3 regions of the Mesorhizobium sp. M7D.F.Ca.US.005.01.1.1 genome follow, and region 3 is predicted to be linked to each of the others. Evidence: predicted binding sites of a transcription regulator. Region 3 holds the regulator's gene; each other region holds the start of a gene.
What was found. Region 3 encodes PhoB, which activates phosphate uptake and scavenging genes when phosphate is short. Its sites were predicted from a motif close to TGTCATNNANCTGTCAT; they were not measured.
Positions count from the first base shown of each region.

Region 1: EJ076_RS25635 (acid phosphatase) is a predicted target of PhoB. The motif match lies at 3,848-3,864, and genes of this name have one in related genera.
Region 2: EJ076_RS16380 (LTA synthase family protein) is a predicted target of PhoB. The motif match lies at 3,620-3,636, and genes of this name have one in related genera.

Region 1 is NZ_CP034453.1:5,282,119-5,289,877, forward strand. Features, by position in the region: gene EJ076_RS25615 (PLP-dependent aminotransferase family protein) at 1-187, opposite strand, end outside; gene EJ076_RS25620 (GNAT family N-acetyltransferase) at 359-811, opposite strand; gene EJ076_RS25625 (hypothetical protein) at 893-1,390, opposite strand; gene EJ076_RS25630 (DUF922 domain-containing protein) at 1,543-2,121, shown strand; gene EJ076_RS25635 (acid phosphatase) at 2,170-3,702, opposite strand; gene EJ076_RS25640 (cytochrome c peroxidase) at 3,903-5,180, shown strand; gene EJ076_RS25645 (EAL domain-containing protein) at 5,342-7,759, shown strand, end outside.
Region 2 is NZ_CP034453.1:3,439,645-3,447,403, forward strand. Features, by position in the region: gene EJ076_RS16375 (pilus assembly protein) at 1-1,601, shown strand, start outside; gene EJ076_RS16380 (LTA synthase family protein) at 1,650-3,614, opposite strand; gene fabD (ACP S-malonyltransferase) at 3,859-4,812, shown strand; gene fabG (3-oxoacyl-[acyl-carrier-protein] reductase) at 4,873-5,610, shown strand; gene EJ076_RS16395 (acyl carrier protein) at 5,944-6,180, shown strand; gene fabF (beta-ketoacyl-ACP synthase II) at 6,215-7,477, shown strand; gene mltG (endolytic transglycosylase MltG) at 7,580-7,759, shown strand, end outside.
Region 3 is NZ_CP034453.1:7,000,793-7,008,551, forward strand. Features, by position in the region: gene EJ076_RS34050 (sugar ABC transporter permease) at 1-174, opposite strand, end outside; gene xylF (D-xylose ABC transporter substrate-binding protein) at 421-1,461, opposite strand; gene EJ076_RS34060 (ROK family protein) at 1,732-2,979, shown strand; gene phoB (phosphate regulon transcriptional regulator PhoB) at 2,996-3,685, opposite strand; gene phoU (phosphate signaling complex protein PhoU) at 3,705-4,412, opposite strand; gene pstB (phosphate ABC transporter ATP-binding protein PstB) at 4,438-5,241, opposite strand; gene pstA (phosphate ABC transporter permease PstA) at 5,238-6,089, opposite strand; gene pstC (phosphate ABC transporter permease subunit PstC) at 6,093-7,076, opposite strand; gene pstS (phosphate ABC transporter substrate-binding protein PstS) at 7,146-7,759, opposite strand, start outside.

The DNA of each region.
Region 1 (7,759 bases), 1.7 Mb from region 3:
GAGCGGCACCCGCCTCTGCGCCGCCCAGCACATCGGCATAGGCGTCGCGGATGGCCTCGGCCGGGAACAGCGCCGGATCGGGAATGCCGCCGGCAAACGAGATGATGTCGGGCTGGTCGAGCAGCTTCAGGAGTTCGCGAATTTCGGACGCTTTCATGCGCGACGAGCGCGAAGCCAACAGGTTCATCAAAGTCACGACACGCCTCCCCAGACGCAGCAATATAGGTCAACTTGCCTGACCTATATCCCCTCTTGCCTGCGAATTGAAGTGTGCCTGAACGATTTCCCGAATGCGCCAGCGCAATGCACGAACGCCGCGAGCAATTCCACAAAAAGTGTGCAGCGGTTTTCCGTCCGGCTAAAGGCTCTTCTTGTAGCCGAGATGGCTGCCGGTGAAGCCGAGGCTTTCATAGAACCGGTGCGCGTCCGCGCGCGACCTGTCGGTGGTCAGCTGGACGAGGCTGCAATTGCGCGCGCGGCATTGCGCGATCGCCCATTCGACCATCAGTCTGCCGATGCCGCCCGAGCGCCTGTGGCCGGCGACCCGAACCGCCTCGATCTGCCCGCGCCAGGCGCCCTTGCGCGAGAGGCCGGCAAGGAAGGTGATCTGCAAGGTGCCGACCACCTCGGCGCCCTCGACGGCCACCGCCAGCAGCTGGTTGGGATCGGCGTCGATGGCGTTGAACGCATCGATATAGCCCCGCGCCAGCGGCACCGAGGCGTCCTCGCGGCCGGCGCCAAGCGGATCATCGGCCAGCATGGCGACGATGTCAGGCAGGTCGGAGGCTTGCGCACGGCGGAAGGTGATCATGGTGTCGGGCATATCGTGAGGCGCTGGCAGCGGCAAGATTTGGATACGCTCCCACCGGGCGCTGGCGCAACCCTCTGAGGTTCAATCCGCATCACCCGCCGGCTTGGCCTTGCCGCACTGCGCCAGCACCTTGCCGATGGCAGCGCTCGAGCCCTTCAGCGGAAAACTGGTCTGGCCGTATTTGGCCGCGCTGACGCTGACCTCGCCTTTTCCGCGCAGCAGGTCCAGCAGCGGATCGGCTTTCGCCAGATTGACCACGAAGTAATTGTACATGGCCTCGAGCTGCAGCGTCTTGGTCACTGTCTTGCCGTCGGCCTTGAACTCGAACGAACCGCTGATGCCAGGCTCCAGTTGCTGGCCTGTGGCGCCGAGATCGAAGCTCAGCACCGGCGTGTCGAAACAGGTCAGCATCAGATACGCATCGCCTTTCGGGCCGCCGCAGACCGAGGCGGTCAGCACGCTGCCGCCCTCGTCTTCCTCCATCTTCGCAGCCCAGCCGCCGCACGACGCGGCAAAAGTCGGCTGCGCGGCCTGCAGGACCGCGACCGCACCGGCGACGACGAGATATCCAGCTCTCATGACTTCCCCCAATTGACCCCCTCTAGGGCATTTGCAGCACCAGCAGGCATTCTATAGGAAAAGCTGTCCTGTGGCATTGCCCGTCGCGCAGATGTCGCCCGGTCCTGATTTTGCGGAGAGCGGTGTTGAGAGCCTGTGTTCGTCTGTGTCTTCTGTTGGCCACCTTGCTGGCCTTGCCGCTCACCGCCCATGCGCAGTGGAAGCCGGTCGAGAAAGTCGAGACCTACGCCATCTCGGGCCAGTCCGGCGCCGAACTCTACCGCTCGATCGGCGAGAAAGGGCCGCTGATCCGCGGCGCCAAGACGCGCACCATGGCCTACACCAACTTCAAACTGACCTGGAGCGGCAGGGACTACAAGCCAAGGGGCAAGGACTGCGTGCTGACAATGGGGCGGCCGAAACTGATCATCACCTACGCCTTGCCGAAGCCTGCGGGTTCGTTGCCGCCGGCCGTCCAGAAGAGCTGGGACGTCTTCATCGCCAGCGTCAGCGCCCATGAACAAGTGCATGGCGCCAGCATGGTGCAGATGGTCCACGACATTGAAGCGGCGACGGACGGCCTGACCATTGCCGACGATCCCAAATGCAGCAAGACCAGGGCCGAGGTGGTCAAGCGGCTCGACGCGATCTCGAAGGCGCGTGTACAGGCAAGCCGCGATTTCGACCGCGTCGAATTCGGCGATGGTGGCAATCTGCAGAAACTGGTTTTCGCTTTGGTGACCGGCCCTTGAAACAGGCCACCGCGCCTTTGCGACGCGGCGGCAAGATTTGAAGTCCACCTACCGGCTGAGATCGAGCGCTGCGCTCAGGTCGCCCATCGGCGGCTGGTCGTTGTTGCGCAGCGCCTTGTCGCGGGCAACGATACCGGTCAGCACCGGCAGATCGTAGCGCGCGGTGATGAAGCGCAGGATCGACGTCGTGTCGTATTGCGTGTGGTCGACCGTGCCCATCTTCGCATAGGGCGAGATGATGAAGGCCGGGATGCGGTTGCCCGGCCCCCAGCGGTCGGCCTTGGGCGGCGCGACATGGTCCCAGAAGCCGCCATTCTCGTCATAGGTGACGACCACCAGCATGTGGCTCCATTGCGGGCTCTTTTCCAGATGCGAAACGAGGTCGGCGAGATGCTGGTCGCCGCTCGCCACATCGGCATAGCCGCCATGCTCGTTGAGATTACCTTGCGGCTTGTAGAAGCTCACCGAAGGCAGCTTGCCGTCGTCGATCGCCTTGATGAACTCGGCGCCATCCAGGCCACCGTCTCGCAGGTGCTCTGTCCGCGCGGTCGTGCCCGGCGCGTAGGCGGCGAAATAGTTGAACGGCTGGTGGTGGAACTGGAAGTTCGGCACCGGCGTCGCGTTCTTGCCGTCGAGCGTTGCCTGCCAGGCGCCGGCATACCAGGCCCAGTCGACGCCCTTCAGCGTCAGCAGGTCGCCGATGGTGATGTCGTGCTGCGGCGGCAGCGTCGTCGGCTGCGCCGGATCGGCCAGTGCCTTGTCGCCGCTCTCGACCGGCTTGTTGGCGCTCGGCTGATAGGGCGGCTGCATGGTGTTGACCGCATAGAAGTCGGGCGTGATGGCGCCGTCATTGACGAATTTGGGTGCGCCGCCAAGTGCCGACGGCGGCGAATTGTCGGCGACCTTCAGCGTCTTGCCGTCGGCTTCGACCACGGCGATCTGCCCCTTCACCGGGCTGGTGTCGGCGTGCGGATAGACCGGCGCGCAGGCGCAGGCGAGCTGGAAATGGTTGAGGAAGGAGCCGCCAAAGGCGCCCTGGAAGAAATTGTCGGCCAGAACGTATTTCTTCGCCACCGCCCACATCGGCAGCACCGATCCGTCATAATGGCCCATCACCAGGCCGCCGGAATCGGCCCAGGCGACGAACTTGTCGTTCTTGCCCGCGTCGATCTGCATTTGCTCCTGATAGAAACGGTGCCAGAGGTCGCGCGTGATGACCGAGGTCTTCTCGTTGAAGCCGCTGGCATCGTCGATGGCGAAGCTGGCATTGGTGAGATGCGCCGACTGCGCCTCGGTGACCGGCGGCGTCACGCCCTTGGCGGTCAGCCCGCCCCAGGCCGGCGGCAATTCCGTAAGCGGCTTGCCGTCGCGGTCGAGCTGGCGCGCCTGGTCGGCCGAGACATTGGCCAGGCCGTTGGCGCCGGGGAAGCCGCCATAGAGATTATCGAAGCTGCGGTTCTCGGCGTAGATGACGACGACGGTGTCGATCTTGTCGTAGCCGGGCGGTGCGGCCATGGCCGCGCTGGCGAAGGATGCCAGGGCCGTACTGGCGAGGCAAAGGGAGATAAAAGGCCGCGTCATGGGAAGTCCTCATGGCTGGGGTGATGGCTAGAGGGGCAATGCATGGCTGGGGGCAACGGCCATGGCTGCAAAGGCTAAGTCGATGCCTTGTCACCTTTGTGACATCTGCGCTGCCGGCGAACACGGTTGCGTGAGCGGATGGACCAGTCATCAATCCGTTGCAGTGCGCACCTAATTCCCAGGCAAACCGGATTGAGCCCATGACGACAGGACGATGGAAAAGCCTGATGATCGCGGCCGCTGCAGCATCGATATTTAGCTTTGCCGTGACCCTGCCGGCAACCCTTGTTCGCGCCGGAACCGGCAGTGTCCATCCCGGGCCGATGTCGCGGGCGGATGCCTTCGCACGCGCCGCCGCCCTGACCACGCTTGGTCGAAAAATGTTCTTCGACCCGGCGCTGTCTGCGTCCGGCAAGCAGGCCTGCGCGTCCTGCCACGACCCGCACCATGCCTTCGGCCCGGCCTCGGCGGCACCCGTCGAAATGGGCGGGCCGCATCTCGACCAGCCCGGACTGCGTGCCGTGCCCTCGCTTCGCTATTTGCAGGCCGCGCCGGCCTTCACCGAGCATTTCTACGATTCGGAGGATGAGGGCGACGAGAGCGTCGACAATGGTCCAACCGGCGGCCTGACCTGGGACGGCCGTGCCGACCGCGGCAGCGATCAGGCGAAGATCCCGCTGCTGTCGCCGTTCGAGATGGCCAACAAGGATGCCGCCGCCGTCACCGCCGCCTTGCGCAAGGCCGCCTATGCCGACGACTTCAAGGCCGCGTTCGGCGATCAGGTGTTCGACCGTCCGGACGACGCCCTCGACGCCGCCGCCGAGGCGCTTGGGACCTTCGAGCAGAGTGCGCCCGACTTCTATCCCTATTCCAGCCGCTACGACGCTTTCCTCGCCGGCAAGGCGACGCTGTCGCCGCAGGAATTGCGCGGCCGCGCGCTGTTCGAGGACGCGGCCAAGGGCAATTGCGCCAGCTGCCATCTGAGCGAACCGGCCAATGATGGCGAACCGCCGCAATTCACCGATTTCGGCCTGATCGCCATTGCCGTGCCACGCAACAGGGCGATTCCCGCCAATGCCGACCCCGCCTATGTCGATCTCGGCCTATGCGGCCCGCTCAGGACGGACTTCAAAAGCCGGGCTGACTACTGCGGCCTGTTCCGCACGCCGACGCTGCGCAACGTGGCGGTGCGCAAAAGTTTCTTCCATAATGGCACTTTCCACACCTTGCGCGACGCGGTCGCCTTCTACGCGACGCGCGACACCGATCCCGGCCGCTGGTACCCGAGAAACACCGACGGCACGGTCCGGCAAAACGCCGATTTGCCAAAGGCTTACTGGGTCAACCTCAATCAGGACCCGCCCTTCGGCAAGAAGCCCGGCAACAAGCCAGCTCTCACCGATCCCGAGATCGACGACATCGTCGCCTTCCTGCAAACGCTGACCGACGCCGACCAGCAGGCAGCGCCAGCGAACTGAACCGCCTTGCTCGTTTGGCCTGTCCGCCGGCGAAAGAAAGGGTTCTGGATTTGCCGGATTTGATGCGCCGCAACGCTTGGGACCGGTAAAGAGAGACATATCCCATTAGCGCTTCCTAAACCGCTTTCCGGTAATCCTCGTCACTCGATGGTGGGGCGCTGATGAACGCATTCAGGCGAGCGGCCGGATTTGTTGTTATCATGTTGACCGGCGCGGCGACGCTGGCGGCGTTGCATATCGATGCCCAGCGAAACTTCGCGCTGGCCAAGGAGCGCTATCTCGAGAATTCCCAGGCCGCTTCCAGAGCGACAGCCAAGACCGTCGAAGACGCCTTGCGGGCCGTCTATGAAAATGTGCGGACCTTGACCTATCTGCCCAGCGTCCAAAACCTCGACCGGCATGGCACCAATCTGGGCGACGAAGGCCGCGCGACAATCCAGCAGATCTACAACAACCTCGCCAACAACGTCTCCATTTCCGAGGTTTACTTCCTGCCGCTGGATTTCAACCCGGACCGCTTCGATGCGGTGACCGGCAAGCTCGAGGAGCCGATCCTCCAATTCGACCAGCTGATCGTGAATGCCAAGGCGAGATCCGAGGTCGCCGCGGACGCGAAGCCCGGAAAGTTGGACCAGAATGCCCTGGTCCGCCCCCCCGAGGAGATCGAGACCTATGAATACCACGAACTGGCAAAGCAGCTCGCCTGGCTGAAGACGAACTATCCGAATTCAAACGCCATCGACGGGCTCAACGTGCCGATTATCGGCACGAAGGAGCTCATCACCTGCGACAACACCGATTTCATCCACACCGGCAATGACGCGGACCGCTCCGGTTTCATCCTTTCGGTCCCGGTCTTCGGCGGGGATGGCAGCTTGCGCGGCTCCGTCTCGGCGATCATGCTTACCTCGGCGCTGCGCAAACTGTTGCCGAGCAGCGACTATGTCATCGTCAATTCAGGCTACGGCTTTGAATCCGACCAGCACAAGATGTCGACGGCGCTCGCGGCGGATTCCCGTGCCTTCACGGCGGCCGACCCCAATCTGATCTATTCCGAAGTCATCCCGCTCTCGCTCAACGATCCCAGGAGTGCATGGCGTCTCTGGGCCGGTTTCCCCAACAGCCGGTTCGACAGTAACCTGGACGTCCAGTCCGTGCGTGAATTCGAACTGGCCGGTTATGCGGCGGTCGCGGTGGTCACGCTGCTGGCGCTGGCCTGCTGGTATGCGATCGGGCGGACGATGACGATGCAGGTCGAGGCAGCCGAGACCCTGGAGCGGCGGGTCGAGGAACGCACCGCCGAGATCCAGCACCTGGCCACGCATGACATTCTCACCGGCCTGCCCAACCGAGGCCTGCTGGCTGAAACGATGGACGAGGCATTGAGAAGCCTCAGGGACGGCGAGAAGCTGGCCGTCCACTGCGTCGACCTCGACCGTTTCAAGCCGGTCAATGACACGCTCGGCCATCCGGTCGGCGACGAGCTGCTCGGTGCGGTGGCGAAGCGGTTGAAACACCATGCCGGCGAAACCGCCATGGTGGCGAGAATTGGTGGGGACGAGTTCGTCATCCTTCAGCTCCTGCTCGACGGTAACGACGAGGCCGGCGTGCTGGCAAGCCGCGTCATTCATGCCCTGTCCGACGAATTCTCCATCCATGGCCACAAGATCAACATCGGCGGCAGCATCGGCATCGCCGTCTTCCCCGACGACGGGCAAAATTCTGAAACCCTTATTCGCAATGCCGACCTTGCCTTGTACAAGGCCAAGATGGAAGGCCGCGGGACCTGCAGGTCGTTCGAGCCAGGAATGGACGCGAGACTGCAGGAGCGGCGCCAACTCGAATCCGAGCTGGCACTCGGCGTGAAAAAAGAACAGTTCGTCCTGCACTATCAACCGCTGCACGACGCAAAGACCTCGCAACTCACCGGCTTCGAAGCGCTGGTGCGATGGAACCATCCGCGCCTCGGCCTGCTGCCGCCGTCGGAGTTCATCCAACTGGCCGAGGAGACGGGCGTCATCGACGCGCTTGGCGAGTGGATCCTGCGGCGTGCCTGTACCGACGCCGCGAAATGGCCCCTGCCAGTCAAGGTCGCGGTCAATCTCTCGCCGGCCCAGTTCAAACAGCAGGGGCTGTCGCTTCAGGTTGCCGCGGCGCTCGCGGCGTCGGAGCTGCTGCCGTCGCGGCTCGAGCTGGAGATCACCGAGTCGGTGCTGCTGGCGAACAACGAAAACACGCTAAACACGCTGCACGGCCTGCGCGACCTCGGCATCTCCATAGCAATGGACGATTTCGGCACCGGCTATTCCTCGCTGAGCTATCTCAGGTCGTTCCCGTTCAACCGCATCAAGATCGACCGCAGCTTCGTCAGCCTGATGTGCGAGAGCAGCGAAAGCCGGGCGATCGTCAAGGCCGTCGCCGAACTCGGCACCACGCTCGGCATGACGACGACAGCCGAAGGCGTCGAGACCGAGGACCAGTACAGGCTGGTCAGAGAGAATGGCTGCACGGATGTCCAGGGCTGGTTCTTTGGCCGCCCAATGCCAGCCTCCGAGCTTCATGCGCTTTTCGAACAGCCA
Region 2 (7,759 bases), 3.6 Mb from region 3:
TCGTGCTGGGACTGGGCTTGCCGGTCATCCTGACGGCTGTCGGTTTCGCAACCGATGTCTCCACCCTCATGCGGGCCAAGAGCAATCTGCAGAATGCCCTCGATGGGGCAAACCTTGCCTCCTCGCATCTTGGCGATCTCGACATCACCCGCAATGATGCCTTCAACCGCTATTTCCAGGCCAATATCGTCGGGCACGGTGAACTCGGCAATGCGCAGGCGACGTTGACCGTCGACAAGGGCATCAATTTCGTCAAGACAAAGGCGACTGCCTCCGCTGACGTCAGTCTTAACTTCGCCTTTCTGTTCGGCGACAGCAAGCACATCGTGGTCGATGCCTCCGCCGTCGAATCGAACAACCAGCTCGAAGTCGTGCTGGTGCTCGACAACACCGGCTCCATGGCCGGCGCGCGCATGACGGCGCTGAGGACAGCGACCAAATCATTGCTCGACACGCTCGAATCGACAAGGTCACCGACACGCCAGATCCGCGCCTCGCTGGTTCCATTCGTTACGGCCGTCAACGTCGACGGTGACGGATTCGACCCGTCCTGGATCGACATGGACGGCAAGTCGTCCACCAACGGCATCAATTTCCCGGTCATCGACGGTAAGCGTCCCAATCACATGGCGCTTTTCAAGCAGCTCAAGCAGACCGGATGGACAGAGCCCGGATGGAACGGTACCGGATGGAAAGGTTGCGTCGAGGCGCGACCGGGCACCTACAACATTTCCGACACCCCGCCAGATCCCGCCAGGCCCGACACGTTGTTCGTTCCGTATTTCGCGCCGGACGATCCGCAAGTTGCCCAGGCCCCGTCTGCCTCCTATGGCAATTCAGATAAATACTACAACAATTCCTATCTCGACGACGGCTACGACAAGACCAAGCTCGATAAGCAGAAAGGCAACGCTCTCGGCATCGATGTCAGTGATCTCGTCGGCGATTTGGTGACGCCCGGCAAGCCTGCCAAGGAAAAGATCGCCAAATATATCGCGCCCGTCAACGAGCTCATCACCGAGACGGGTACCCGCATCACCGTCGGCCCGAACCGCGCTTGCCCCACACCCGTCGTCCCGCTGACCGACGATTTCGACAAGCTGCGCAAAGCAGCAGGCGAGATGACCGAGTGGAACGGTTCAGGCACCAATGTCTCCGAGGGCCTATCGTGGGGGATGCGGGTGCTGTCGCCCGCCGCGCCCTACACCGATGGCGCGCCTTGGAAGACGCCGGGCATCAGCAAGATCGTGCTGTTGCTCACCGATGGCGAGAACGTCGTCTATGGCGCCAGCGAACAGCCGACGAAATCCGACTACACACCTTATGGCTATCTGGCTGGTGGTCGCTTTGGATCGGACAACCAGACGACCGCGGCGCGCAATGTCGACGGCTGGACCAAAAGCGTTTGTACGCAGTTAAAGGACGAGGGGGTGCAAATCTACACCATGGTGCTGCAGTCCGACACCGCCGCCAACCGCGCGCTTTACAGCGCCTGCGCCTCAGACCCGAGCGACTATTATGCCGTCAACGATCCGACCAAACTGCCGAACGTGTTCCTGCAGATCGCCAACAAGTTCACGAAGCTGCAATTGACGAATTGAACGCTCGACCCGAGAGAGACCGGCCGGCTCCTCACGAGATCGATCGGTTCAACTCGTATGGGCGGCGACAACCTTGTCAACCGTTTCGGGGAAGAAGTCTGGCGCTGCGTGGCGTTTGCCGAACATCATGTCGTACTGCAACAGGCGGAAATCGCGGATCGCCGGGTCGATCTCTTTCTGCCGCGCCCAATCGGGCGTGGCCTCGCCAGCCGGCGTCAGCAACAGGTTGCGGTCGACGACGCGGTAACGTTCGCTCATCTTGCCCAGAAATCCGGTGTAGTAGGGATGGCTGATGCCGGCCGTCTTCAGGATATGATAGGGCAGGAAGGCCGGGCTGACGGCGCCCATGTCTTCAGCCGGCCCGGTGCGGTTCGACCAGATGACCAGCGGCGTCTCGTGGTGTTCGAGGGCGGCCTCGGGCGAGGCTTCCTTGCGCGGCGCGACATTGTCCTTCAGGAAGCCGGTTTCGACATAGACCGGCCCCAGCGGCGGCAGATGGTCGCCGAAGAAAGCGATCACCGTGGGGCGGGAGCGTTTCTTCGCCCATTCGACCAGGCGTTCGAGACCGCGATCGGCATCGGCTGAGCCCTCGGCGTAGCTGAGCAGCGATTCGCGCGCCCACTGGCTGATCGGCGCCTGCACCGTATGGGTGGGATTGTAATAGCGGTTCGGCTCGTAGGGACCGTGGTTTTGCAGGCTGACCGCAAAGAAGAACACCGGTTCGTCGCTGGCGTCGGCCTCGCTGATGATCTCGTCGGTCATCGCCGCATCCGATGCCAGCGGCCCGCGCTTCTGCATCGGCGGCAGCGTTTCTTCCGACTTGAAATCGTTGAAGCCGAAATCGGCGTAGACTGCGCCACGGTTCCAGAACCAATTGGTGCCGGGATGGATGGCGCGCGCGCGGTAACCCTGGCTCTTGAGGAAGGTTGCGAGCGAAGGCGTCGGCGTGCGCACATATTGCTGATAGGGGATGCTGCCGGCCGGCAGGAATGCGTTGGAAAAGCCGGTCAGCGCCTCGAACTCGATGTTGGCGGTCATGCCGCCGAATTCCGGCGAGAACATCGAGCCCGAGCGCAGCGCCCGCACATTGGGGATCGGATCGGGCGTGATGGTGACGCCGGGCAGCTTGGTTGGATCCCAGAAGGACTCGCTCATGACGATGATGATGTCGGGCTTCTCGGCCGGCACCGAGGCGGTCACATCAGTCCTGCTGATCGCCGCGATTGCCTTGTCGGAATAGCCTGATGGCGCCGAGACATGCGCCATCGGCACGTTGAGGGCAAAGGCCAGCGCAAAGCCGTTGGAGGCATAATTTTCCTTCTGGTCCCACATGATCGGTATGATCTGCAGCCTGTCCCTGGTCCAGGAGAAGGTGGCATAGTCCATGATCGAAACGAAGAAAGCGAGCAGCGGCACGGCCAGCGTCAGCCGGGCAAGGCGTCCCTTGCGGCTGAGCACCGGAACCTTGCGGCGCCACAGCCGCCAGCCATAGACGAGCAGCGACAGGCCGGCGACGATGCCGACGACCATGGCAAGCGCGGTCATCGGCCGGTCGCGCACCAGGAGCGGCAGCAGCGCGAAAGTCTGGCGGGCATAGAGGAAATCGGTCGGATAGAGCGGATCGCCGAGATAGTGCGACTTCTGGTGACCGACGAAGGCAAGCGACAAGGTCAGCGGCGCGACGATCATCAGGCTCTGGTGGCTGCGGCCGAGCACCGCATCGAGGCCGATCAGGATTAGCGCAAACACGACAATGGTGGTCCAGCCAGGCTTGAGCGGCTGCAGGAAGAAGGAGACGGTGCCAGCAAAGTCGCCGCGCACGATCAGTTCGATGGCAAACACCAGCATGGCAGCGATCGCCAGGCTGATCAGCCCATAGCGCACGACCGGCCATCTCCTGCCCGGCAGATAGCCGGTGGAAGGGTCGTCTTCCAAGAACTGTGGCGCGGCCTTGCCTGCGCGTTTGTAACTCTTTGCCACCTTAACTTCCCCACCCAGCGACAAACACGTCACTCGATTGTCATAGAATTGTCACGCAAAGCTAGCGCCTGTAGCGAAAATAAGAAGAGCCAGCAAACGAATCGTGAGCGGTTTTCATCAGGAGTGATCGCCAAAAAGCCTTTCGGAACAGGCACTCGGCAGACGAAGCCGCCGCCGGGCGGGGTCGAACTGGGCTTGACTTGGCGACCTGCCTTGCGTCACAGGCAAGAAAAACTCGTCTATCAGATAAGCAAAACCAGCCCTTGGGAGTCCTCGCATGGCCGTTGCATTCACCTTTCCTGGACAAGGCAGCCAGGCAGTCGGCATGGGCAAAGATCTCGCCGACGCCTTTCCCGAGGCGCGCAGGATCTTCCAGGAAGTCGACGACGCGCTCGGCGAAAACCTGTCGAAGCTGATCTGGGAAGGGCCGGAAGAGACGTTGATGCTGACCGCCAACGCGCAGCCGGCGCTGATGGCGGTGTCGCTGGCCGCGATCCGGGCGCTGGAATCGCGCGGCTTCTCGCTGAAAGGCAAGGTCGCCTATGTCGCCGGCCATTCGCTGGGCGAGTATTCGGCGCTCGCGGCCGCAGGGTTCGTTTCGGTTGCCGATGCCGCCAGGCTGCTGCGCATCCGCGGCAATGCCATGCAGGCGGCGGTGCCGGCCGGCGAGGGTGCGATGGCGGCGATCATCGGACTGGAGCAGGCCGATGTCGAGGCTGCCTGCACAGAAGCCGCCAAAAGCTCGGCCAACGGGGCGGTTTGCCAGATCGCCAACGATAATGGCGGCGGCCAGCTGGTCATTTCCGGCGCCAAGGCCGCGGTCGAACTGGCGGCAAAATTGTGCACGGAAAAGGGCGCCAAGCGCGCGCTGATGCTGCAGGTATCCGCGCCCTTCCATTCGGCGCTGATGGCGCCGGCCGCGAACGTCATGCGCGACGCACTCGCCGGTGTGACAAAGAACGCGCCGGCCGTCCCGGTCGTCTCCAACGTGTCTGTGGCGCCGTCGAGCGATCCGGACGAGATCGCCCGCCGCCTGGTCGAACAGATAACCGGCCGCGTGCGCTGGCGCGAGACGGTGGAATGGTTCGGCGCAAATGGCGTCACCACGCTTTACGAAATTGGCGCGGGCAAGGTGCTTTCGGGATTGGCGCGGCGCATCAACCGCGACATCGCCACCGCGTCGGTCGGCTCTGCGGCTGAGGTCGAGGCGGCATTGGCAGCGCTTGCATAAAGCGTCATTTGATCCCATCCCTGTAAAACAGGGTGTTCTCTTCTCAATCAGGAGACAAAAATGTTCGAATTGACTAGCCGCAAGGCTCTCGTCACCGGCGCATCCGGGGGCATCGGCGAGGCGATCGCCAGAGTGCTGCATGCGCAAGGCGCGATCGTCGGCCTGCATGGCACCCGCATCGAGAAACTGGAAGCGCTTGCCAACGAGCTTGGCGACCGGGTCAAGCTGTTTCCGGCCAATCTGTCCAACCGTGACGACGTCAAGGCGCTCGGCCAGAAGGCGGAGGCCGATCTCGAAGGCGTCGACATCCTGGTCAACAATGCCGGCATCACCAAGGACGGATTGTTTGTGCGCATGTCGGATGCCGACTGGGACACCGTGCTCGAGGTCAACCTGACCGCCGTGTTCAGGCTGACCCGCGAACTCACCCACCCGATGATGCGCCGCCGCCACGGCCGCATCATCAACATCACTTCGGTGGTCGGCGTCACCGGCAATCCCGGCCAGACCAATTACTGCGCCTCCAAGGCCGGCATGATCGGCTTTTCCAAGTCGCTGGCGCAGGAGATCGCCACCCGCAACATCACCGTCAACTGCGTCGCTCCGGGCTTCATCGAATCGGCGATGACCGACAAGCTCAACGACAAGCAGAAAGAGGCGATCATGGCGGCGATCCCGACGCGCCGCATGGGCACCAGCGCTGAAGTCGCGTCCGCCGTTGCCTATCTCGCCTCCAACGAAGCCGCCTACGTCACCGGCCAGACCATCCATGTAAATGGCGGCATGGCGATGATCTGACGGGCCTTGTTGATAATTCCACCTTGCTGGCCATCTGCTACGGTTGTCTGCGCTTCCGGTGCTCGCGTACTCCAAGTATGCTCCGCTCCGGTTCTCGAAAACCGCACCATATGATCCGGCAGGGCGAATTCTGAACAAGGTCCGGCGGGCTGTGAAAAGAGACCATTTCGGCTTGGACCTCAGCTATTTTTCGTGTAATGCGGCCCGCAACCCGGCGGTTCGGGCAAAAACCGGTCTGTAGCCGTTGCGTTTCCGGCAGGACCATCTTTCAGCTTGATTAGCGGCATTCTGCCCGCTAACGAAGACAGACAAACAAAAGACGAGGATGCCCAAATGAGTGACACCGCAGAGCGCGTCAAGAAGATCGTCATCGAGCACCTTGGCGTCGATGCCGACAAAGTGACGGAGCAGGCGAGCTTCATCGACGATCTGGGCGCCGACAGCCTCGACACGGTCGAACTCGTCATGGCGTTCGAAGAAGAATTCGGCGTCGAGATCCCCGATGATGCCGCCGAGACCATCCTGACTGTCGGCGATGCCGTGAAGTACATCGACAAGGCTTCGGCCTGACGCTTTCTGCAGTCATCACCGGGGAGGACCTGCGATGAGGCGTGTCGTCGTCACGGGCCTTGGGTTGCTGTCGCCGTTCGGCATGGGCTTTGAGCACAGCTGGAAGGAACTTCTGACCGGCCGCAGCGCTGCCAAGCGTATCACCGAGTTCGAGGTGGAGGATCTTGCTTGCAAGATCGCCCACGTCATTCCGCGTGGCGATGGCAGCAATGCCACCTTCAATCCCGAGGCCGTGCTCGAGCCGAAGGAATTGCGCAAGATCGGCGACTTTATCCTGTACGGGATTGCCGCCGCAGACGAGGCGCTGAAGGATTCCGGCTGGGAACCCAAGACGCATGAAGAGCAGTGCGCCACCGGCGTCCTGATCGGCTCCGGCATTGGCGGCATCGAAGGCATCGCCGAGAACGCGATGATCCTCAAGGAACGCGGCCCGCGCCGCATCAGCCCTTTCTTCATCCCGGGCCAGATCATCAATCTCGTCTCCGGGCAGGTTTCGATCCGGCACAGGCTGAAAGGTCCGAACCATGCCGTCGTCACGGCCTGTTCGACTGGCGCGCACGCCATTGGCGATGCTGCCCGGTTGATCATGTGGGGCGATGCCGACGTGATGGTCGCCGGTGGCGCCGAAGCGCCGGTGACGCGGCTTTCGATCGCCGGCTTCGCCGCGTGCCGGGCGCTGTCGACGGAGCGCAATGATTCGCCGCAAACGGCGTCGCGCCCCTATGATCGCGACCGTGACGGCTTCGTCATGGGCGAGGGCGCTGGCGTTGTCGTGCTCGAGGAACTCGAGCATGCCAAGGCGCGCGGCGCCAAGATCTATGCCGAGGTGACGGGTTATGGTCTCACCGGCGACGCGCATCACATCACGGCGCCCGCCGAGGATGGCGATGGTGCCTTCCGTTGCATGACGGCCGCACTGAATCGGGCCAAGCTGACACCTGCCGATGTTGACTACATCAACGCCCACGGCACCTCGACCATGGCCGACACGATTGAGCTCGGCGCTGTCGAGCGGCTTGTCGGCAATGCCGCGTCGAAGATTTCGATGTCGTCGACCAAGTCGTCGATCGGCCATCTGCTCGGGGCGGCCGGTGCCGCCGAAGCGATCTTTTCGATCCTTGCCATCAGAGACAATGTCGCGCCGCCGACCATCAACCTCGACAACCCGGAGCGCGAAACCGCGATCGACCTGGTGCCGAACAAGCCGCGTGCCCGCCAGATCGACGTGGCGCTGTCCAATTCCTTCGGCTTTGGTGGTACCAACGCGTCGCTGGTCTTCCAGCGCTACAATGGCTGATCGTCAGGCTATCGGGCGACGCTTTGGCGTGCCGTCAATTTTGCCATATTCGCCCCTACTCTGCCGCTGGGGATTCGTTGGGCGATCAAACGGTAGGGCGAAATGAACACAAATCCGGCAGGCAACGGAGAATTCGGGCAACGGCCGGCGACATCCGGCCCGATCGTGCCGAAAACGGCCAGCGAGGCGTTGCGGCCGGAGGCCGGCACGCCGCCGCCGAAGCGCTCGCGTGCATCACGCAGCCAGGTCGTCGTGTTCATGAACTTCGTCATCTCTTCGGTG
Region 3 (7,759 bases):
GACGCCGAGGCGCAGGCTGGAAATGACATGCAGCCCGATCCAGATGATCAGCAGGGCGCCGACCATGCCGAGCATGCGGGTGTCGATCTCGGTCGCCTTCAGGAACCGGGCGACCACGCCGAGCTCCGACGCACGCGCGGTGTCGGCCTGCGGGTTGGACGTCGTGTCGGTCATGATTTCCTCCCACCGGCTGGCCGTCTGACGCGGATGCCGGAACCCAGCCTTGAACGGTTCACCGATTCCCGGAAACGCCGAACCGTTCTATCTCTTTGTTTTGACGCAATTCCGGACGGAAAACCGCTACGCACTTTTCCTGGAATTGCTCCCGAAGCTATCCGCGTGATGCGGAAATACAAATCTTTTTGAGAAAACGCCGCGGCTTTTGGGCCGCGGCGTTCAGATATTTCGACGTGATCCAGATCAGTTACAGGCCGCGACGGTGCCGGCGGCGACGCCCGCGCAGACTTCGTCCTTCTTGATCCAGCCGGCGGCGATGACGACGTTGAGATTGTCCTTGGTGATGGCAACCGGGGTCAGGAACAGCGACTTGACGGTGTTGCCGCCCGGTGTCGTGAAGTCCTTGGCGCCGGCAATGTCGCTCGTCTTCTTGCCGTCGGCGAGCTGCGAGGCGATCTCGGCGGCGTTCTTGCCGAGTTCGCGCGCGTCCTTCCACACCGACACGGTCTGCGTGCCGAGTGCGATGCGGTTCAGCGCGGCGTGGTCGCCGTCCTGACCCGAGACCGGCACGGTGCCGGCAAGGCCCTGCGCCGTCAGTGCCGCGACGACGCCGCCGGCGGTGCCGTCATTGGCCGCGACCACGGCGTCGACCTTGTTGTCGTTGGCGGTGAGGAACTGTTCCATGTTCTTCTGGGCGTTGGCGGGCAGCCAGCCGTCCGTATAGGCCTCGCCGACATTCTTGATCTTGCCGCTGTCGATGGCTTCCTTGAGCACTTCCATCGAGCCCGAGAACAGGAAGTCGGCATTCGGATCGGCACCCGAACCCTTGATGAAGACATAGTTGCCTTCCGGCTTGACCTTGAACACTTCGCGGGCCTGCATGCGGCCGACTTCCTTGTTGTCGAAGGTCAGGTAGAAGACGTCCTTGTTCTCGATCAGACGGTCATAGCCGACGACCGGAATGCCTTCGTCCAGCGCCTTCTGCACCGCTGGGCCGATGGCCGAGGCATCCTGCGCCAGGATGATCAGCGAATTGGCGCCCTGCGAGATCAGGCTTTCGACATCGGTAAGCTGCTTGCCGGGATTGGACTGCGCATCGGCGGAGATGTACTTGTCGCCGGCAGCCTCGATCGCCGTCTTCATGGCGGCCTCATCGGTCTTCCAGCGCTCTTCCTGGAAGTTGGACCACGAAACGCCGATGACCTTGTCCTTCGCCTGCGCGACCGACGCGAGCGTCAGCGACATGGCGACACCCGCCAGGATGGCGGCTGTGAATCTTTTCATAATATCCTCCCTGCGCCGCGTATGGCGCGACCAAACTGACCCGAAGGCCGGCACAGAGGCCCTATTTTTTCGAGCCCCGAAAAAATACTGGTCCAACACCCGAACGCTGTCAACATCGATTCTGATGGATTTTGATGTGCTCGCGAATTTTTTTCGAGCCCCGGAATAAATAAATGACAGAGTGGGCGGCTTCTGCCAGTATTTGACTGCGTTGCCGACAGCGTTCGAGGGGCACGGAGAACCGCGGCGACCGGGAGGACTTGAAGAAACATGTCGGTCGGAATCCGCCACGACGATTTGCGCCGGCGCAACCGGGCGATGGTGATTGCGGCCGTGCGCCGCGCCGGACAGCCGTCCCGCACCGAGATCGCAGCGACAACCGGCCTTAGCCACTCGACCATATCGGCTATCTCTTCCGACCTGATCGGGGAAGGCATCCTGACCGAAAGCAAACCAAGCGAGGCCGGCTCGCTCAAACGCGGCCGGCCGCAGGTTGGCCTCAGCCTCAATCCGGAAGCGGCGGCGGTGATGACCGTGGTGCTGTCGCTGAATTTTCTCTCCGTCGCCGTCATCGACTATGCCGGCCAGGTGATATCAGAGGAACAGCGCCGGCTGGACACGCTGACCATGTCGCGGGACGCGCTGATCGGCGAATGCACGGCAATCGTGCGGCGCCGTCTCGAGGACCCTGATCTCGACGTCCGCAGCATCGCCCGCATCGCGCTGGCAATCCAGGGCATCACCGACACCCGCTCCCGCGCCATGCTGTGGTCGCCGATCACGCCGCACACCGACATCGCCTTCGCCGACATACTCGAGGACGAGTTCGGCATCCCCGCCACCATGGAGAATGACTGCAACATGATGGCGATAGCGCTACGCTGGCGCGATCCTGATCGCTACCGCGACGATTTCATCGCCATCCTTTTGTCGCATGGCATCGGCATGGGCCTGGTGCTGAAGGGCGAGCTGTTCACCGGCACCCATTCCTCGGGCGGCGAGTTCGGCCACATGATCCATCAGCCGAAAGGTGCGCTCTGCCGCTGCGGGCGGCGCGGCTGCGTCGAGGCCTATGCCGGAAACTACGCCATCTGGCGCAACGCCAGGCAGCTGGGCGAGGACGCAGAACCCGTCGCTGATGTCAGCGACGCCGACATGCGCGCGCTGGCGACCGCGGCCCGCGAAAGGGATGGCCCCGAGCGCGAGGCCTATCGCAAGGCCGGCGAAGCGCTCGGCTACGGTCTCGGCAGCCTGTTCGCACTGATCGATCCGGCGCCCGTCGCCATGGTCGGCGTCAGCGCCGCTGCCTTCGACCTGATCGAGCCGGCATTGCGCGAGGCGATTGCCCAGACCGCCGGCGGCCAGCACTCGAAATCGATTTCCTTCGACACCGAGCCGAACGAACTGCCGCTGATCCGCGAAGGCTGCGCCATGCGCGCACTGACCTTCGTCGACCAGGAGATTTTCGCACCGGGCGTGCAGGCGAGAGCTGGCCTCGTCGGCAAGAACGTGGCGTGAGTTCAAACGAGGGAGCTCAGTCTTCCCTGATCGCGTAGCCCGCGCCTCGGATCGTGCGGATGACATCGGGCATGCGGCCGTTGTTGACCGCCTTGCGCAGCCGGCCGACATGAACGTCCACCGTGCGCTCGTCAATATAGATTGTCTCGCCCCAGACATTGTCGAGCAGCTGGCTGCGCGAGAACACACGGCCGGGATGACGCATCATGAACTCTAGCAGGCGGAATTCTGTCGGTCCGAGCCGGATCTCGCTCTTCTTACGATAGACCCGGTGCGACTCACGATCGAGCACGATGTCGCCGACCTTGAGCACGCTGGATAGCACTTCCGGCTTGGCCCGGCGCAGCAGCGCCTTGACCCTGGCCATGAATTCCGGCGTCGAGAACGGCTTGACCAGATAGTCGTCGGCGCCGGTCGACAGGCCACGCACGCGGTCGCTTTCCTCGCCGCGCGCGGTCAGCATGATGATCGGCAGCCGCTCGGTCTCGGGACGCATCCTTAGCCGACGACAGAGTTCGATACCCGAAACCGCAGGCACCATCCAGTCGAGCACCAGAAGGTCGGGAACGTTCTCCTGCAGCCGGATCTCGGCCTCGTCGCCGCGCGTCACCACCTCGACCTGGTAACCCTCGGATTCCAGATTGTAGCGGAGCAGCACGCCTAGCGGCTCCTCATCCTCCACCACCATGATGCGTGGCGCGATCATCGACTGGTCACCCCTGTCGTCATGCCGCCGGCGCGGACATTGCCGTCTCGTCCTGCTTCGGGCGATTGGCGGGCAGCTGCGTGCCGGTCAAAACATAATAGGCATTTTCAGCGATGTTGGTCACATGGTCGCCGATGCGCTCGAGGTTCTTGGCGCAGAACAACAGATGCGTGCAGGCAGTGATGTTGCGCGGGTCTTCCATCATGTAGGTCAGCAGTTCGCGGAACACCGAGGTGTATTTGACGTCGATGCGCTCGTCGGCGGCGCGCAGTTTCGCCAGGGCCGCGGCGTCGCGCGCCGCATACTCCTCGATCACGCCCTGCACCTGGATCAGCACCAGCTGGGCCATTGCGTCGATGGAATGCGACAGGTCACGCGGTGTGACGCTGAGGCCGACGGTGCCGACGCGCTTGGCGATGTTCTTGGCAAGGTCGCCGATGCGTTCGAGATCGCCGGCCATGCGGATCGAACCGACGACATGGCGTAGATCGTCGGCCATCGGCTGCCGCTTGGCGATCAACGTGATGGCGCGGTCGTCGAGCTCGCGCTGGCGCGCGTCCATGATCGCATCGTCGGAGACGACGCGCTGTGCGAGGGCGTTATCGGAATTCAAAAGCGCCTTGGTGGCACCACCGACCATCGAGCCGGCGAGATCGCCCATATCGCTGATGAGCCTGCTGATTTGTCCGAGATCCTCGTCGAAAGAAGCGACTGTGTGTTCGCCCATGATCTTGTCCCTCGTATGCCTGAACTCAGCCGAAGCGGCCGGTGATGTAGTCCTGCGTGCGCTTCTCGCGGGGCGACGTGAAGATCTTCTCGGTGCGGTCGAACTCGACCAGTTCGCCCAGATACATGAAGGCCGTCTGCTTCGACACGCGCGCCGCCTGCTGCATGTTGTGGGTGACGATGACGATCGTGTAGTCGGCTTGCAACTCGTCGATCAGCTCCTCGATCTTGGCGGTCGACAGCGGGTCAAGCGCCGAGGCCGGCTCATCGAGCAGGATGACTTCCGGCTTCACCGCCACGGTGCGGGCGATGCAGAGCCGCTGCTGCTGACCACCGGAGAGGCTGAGGCCGCTGGCGTTGAGCTTGTCCTTGACCTCGGTCCAGAGTGCTGCGCGCTTCAGCGCCTGCTCGACGCGGCCGTCCATCTCGGACTTGCTGAGCTTCTCATAGAGCCTGACGCCGAAAGCGATGTTTTCGTAGATCGACATCGGAAATGGCGTCGGCTTCTGGAACACCATGCCGATCTTGGTCCGCAGCAGGTTGAGATCCTGCGAGCGGTCGAGAACGTTCTGGCCGTCGAGCAGCACCTGACCTTCGGCGGTCTGCTTGGGATAGAGTTCGTAGATGCGGTTGAAGACGCGCAGCAGCGTCGACTTCCCGCAGCCCGAAGGCCCGATGAAGGCGGTGACGCTGCGCTCGGGCAAGGACAGCGTGATGTCCTTCAGCGCCTTCGACTGGCCGTAGTAGAAGTTGAGGTTCTTGACCTCGATCTTGGCCTTGGCGGTGGCCTCGGCGGCGATCGTCATGTCTGGAGACAACATCTGGCTCATTTGTCCTCTCTGCGTCCGGTCAGGCTGCGAGCAACGATGCTGAGCGCGAGAACCGTCAATGTGATGATGAGTGCACCGGTCCAGGCCAGTTGCTGCCATTCCTCGTAAGGGCTGAGAGCGAACTGGAAGATGGTGACAGGCAGGCTGGCCATCGGCGCGTTGAGATTGCTCGACCAGAACTGGTTGTTGAGCGCCGTGAAGAGCAGTGGCGCCGTCTCGCCGGAGATACGGGCGATCGACAGCAATATGCCGGTGACGATGCCGGAAAGCGCGGCGCGGTAGGCGACCGACTTGATGACCACCCAGCGCGGCGCGCCGATCGCGGTGCCGGCTTCGCGCAAGGCGTTCGGCACCAAATTGAGCATGTCTTCGGTGGTGCGCACGACAACCGGGATGACGAGGATGGCGAGCGCGACTGCACCGGCGATCGCCGAGAAATGCCCCATCGGCCGCACCATCAGTTCGTAGACGAACAGGCCGATGATGATCGATGGCGCCGACAACAGGATGTCGTTGATGAACCGCACCACGGTGGTCAGCTTGGAAAAGCGACCGTACTCAGCCATGTAGGTTCCGGCCAGCACGCCGATCGGTGTGCCGACGATGACGGCGATGACGGTCATCACCACGCTGCCATAGATGGCGTTGAGCAGGCCGCCGGCGTCGCCGGGAGGCGGCGTCATCTGCGTGAAGACGTCAAAGGACAGGCCGGCGGCGCCCTTGTAGACCAGCGCGCCGAGGATGAGCGCCAGCCAGGCTAGGCCGATGCCCGCCGCGGTGACGCACAGCGTCATCATCACGGCATTCTTCCTCTTGCGGCTCTGGTGAAGCGATGTGGCTGTCGACATCGGTCAGGCTCCGGTGCGGGCGTCGATGCGCATCAGCATGTAGCGGGCGATGGCAAGGATCAGGAAGGTGATGACGAACAGGATCAGGCCGAGCGCCACCAGCGAAGAAGTGTAGAGGTCGCCGACGGCTTCGGTGAATTCATTGGCGATGGTCGCCGAGATCGTCGTCGCCGGCGCGAACAGCGACGTCGAGATGCGGTGCGCGTTGCCGATGACGAAGGTCACCGCCATGGTTTCGCCGAGCGCGCGGCCAAGGCCGAGCATGACGCCGCCCATGATGCCGATCCTGGTGTAGGGGATAACCACGCGGCGGGTCACTTCCCAGGTCGTGCAGCCGATACCGTAGGCCGACTCCTTCAGCACCGGCGGCACTGTGTCGAAGACGTCCTTGGTGATCGAGGTGATGAAGGGCAGCACCATGATGGCAAGGATGAGCGACGAGGTCAGCAGGCCGATGCCGTAGGGCGGACCGGCAAACAGGCTGCTAAGCCCTGGAATACCGTGGAACACGCCGATGATGAAGGGCTGCACGGTCGTCTGCAGGAACGGCGCCAGCACGAACAGGCCCCAGATGCCGTAGATGATCGACGGGATGCCGGCGAGCAGCTCCACCGCCATGCCGATCGGCCGTCGCAGCGGGCGCGGGCAAAGCTCGGTGAGAAAGATGGCGATGCCGATGCCGAGCGGCACGGCAATCAGGATGGCGATGGCGGAGGTGATGATGGTGCCGTAGATCGGCGCCAGCGCACCGAATTTCTCCGTCACCGGGTTCCAGCTTTCGCTGGTCAGGAAGGAGAAGCCGAAGGTCGACAGGGCTTGCCAGGATCCGGCAAACAGCGAGATCGCAACGCCGCCGAGCAGGACCAGCACCAATATGGCAGCGGCCCGGGTCATCCCGTGGAAAATCGAGTCCGTCAGCGCGAACCGTCTGACAATCGCGTCGCGCGAACCTCGAATGGCTGGCAAGGCTTCCTGGACAGCGCTCATGTGAAGCTCGGCTCTTTGTGTTGAGGGACGAATAAGGAGCGCCGCGGTGCGGCGCTCCTTTGGAGGATGTTATTCGCCAGCGTAGACGGGCTTGCCGTCGGCCTGGATGTCAGCCTTCCAGGAGGTCTTGATCAGGTCGACGACGCTATCGGGGATCGAGACATAGTCGAGCGCCTTGGCGGTTTCCTTGCCGTCCTTGTAGGCCCAGGCAAAGAATTTCAGCGCTTCACCGGTTGCGGCAGCATCGTCCGGAACCTTGTGGATCAGCACCCAGGTCGAGGCAGCGATCGGCCAGGTGGTGTCGCCGGGCTCGTTGGTGATGATGACGTTGAAGTTTTTCGCGCCCTTGAAGTCGGCATTCGAAGCAGCCGCGCCGAAGGATTCGAGCGACGGCTCGACGACCTTGCCGGCGGCATTCACCAACTTGGAGTAGGACAGGTTGTTTTGCTTGGCATAGGCATACTCGACGTAGCCGATGCCGCCGTCGGTCTGCTTGACGGTGTTGGCAACGCCTTCACTGCCCTTGGCGCCGACGCCGGTCGGCCATTCGACCGCCGTGTCCGAACCGATCTTGTCCTTCCAGTCGGGCGACAGCTTGACCAGGTAGTTGGTGAAATTGAAGGTCGTGCCCGAGCCGTCCGAGCGATGGACAACGGCGATCGCCGTCGATGGCAGGGTCAGGG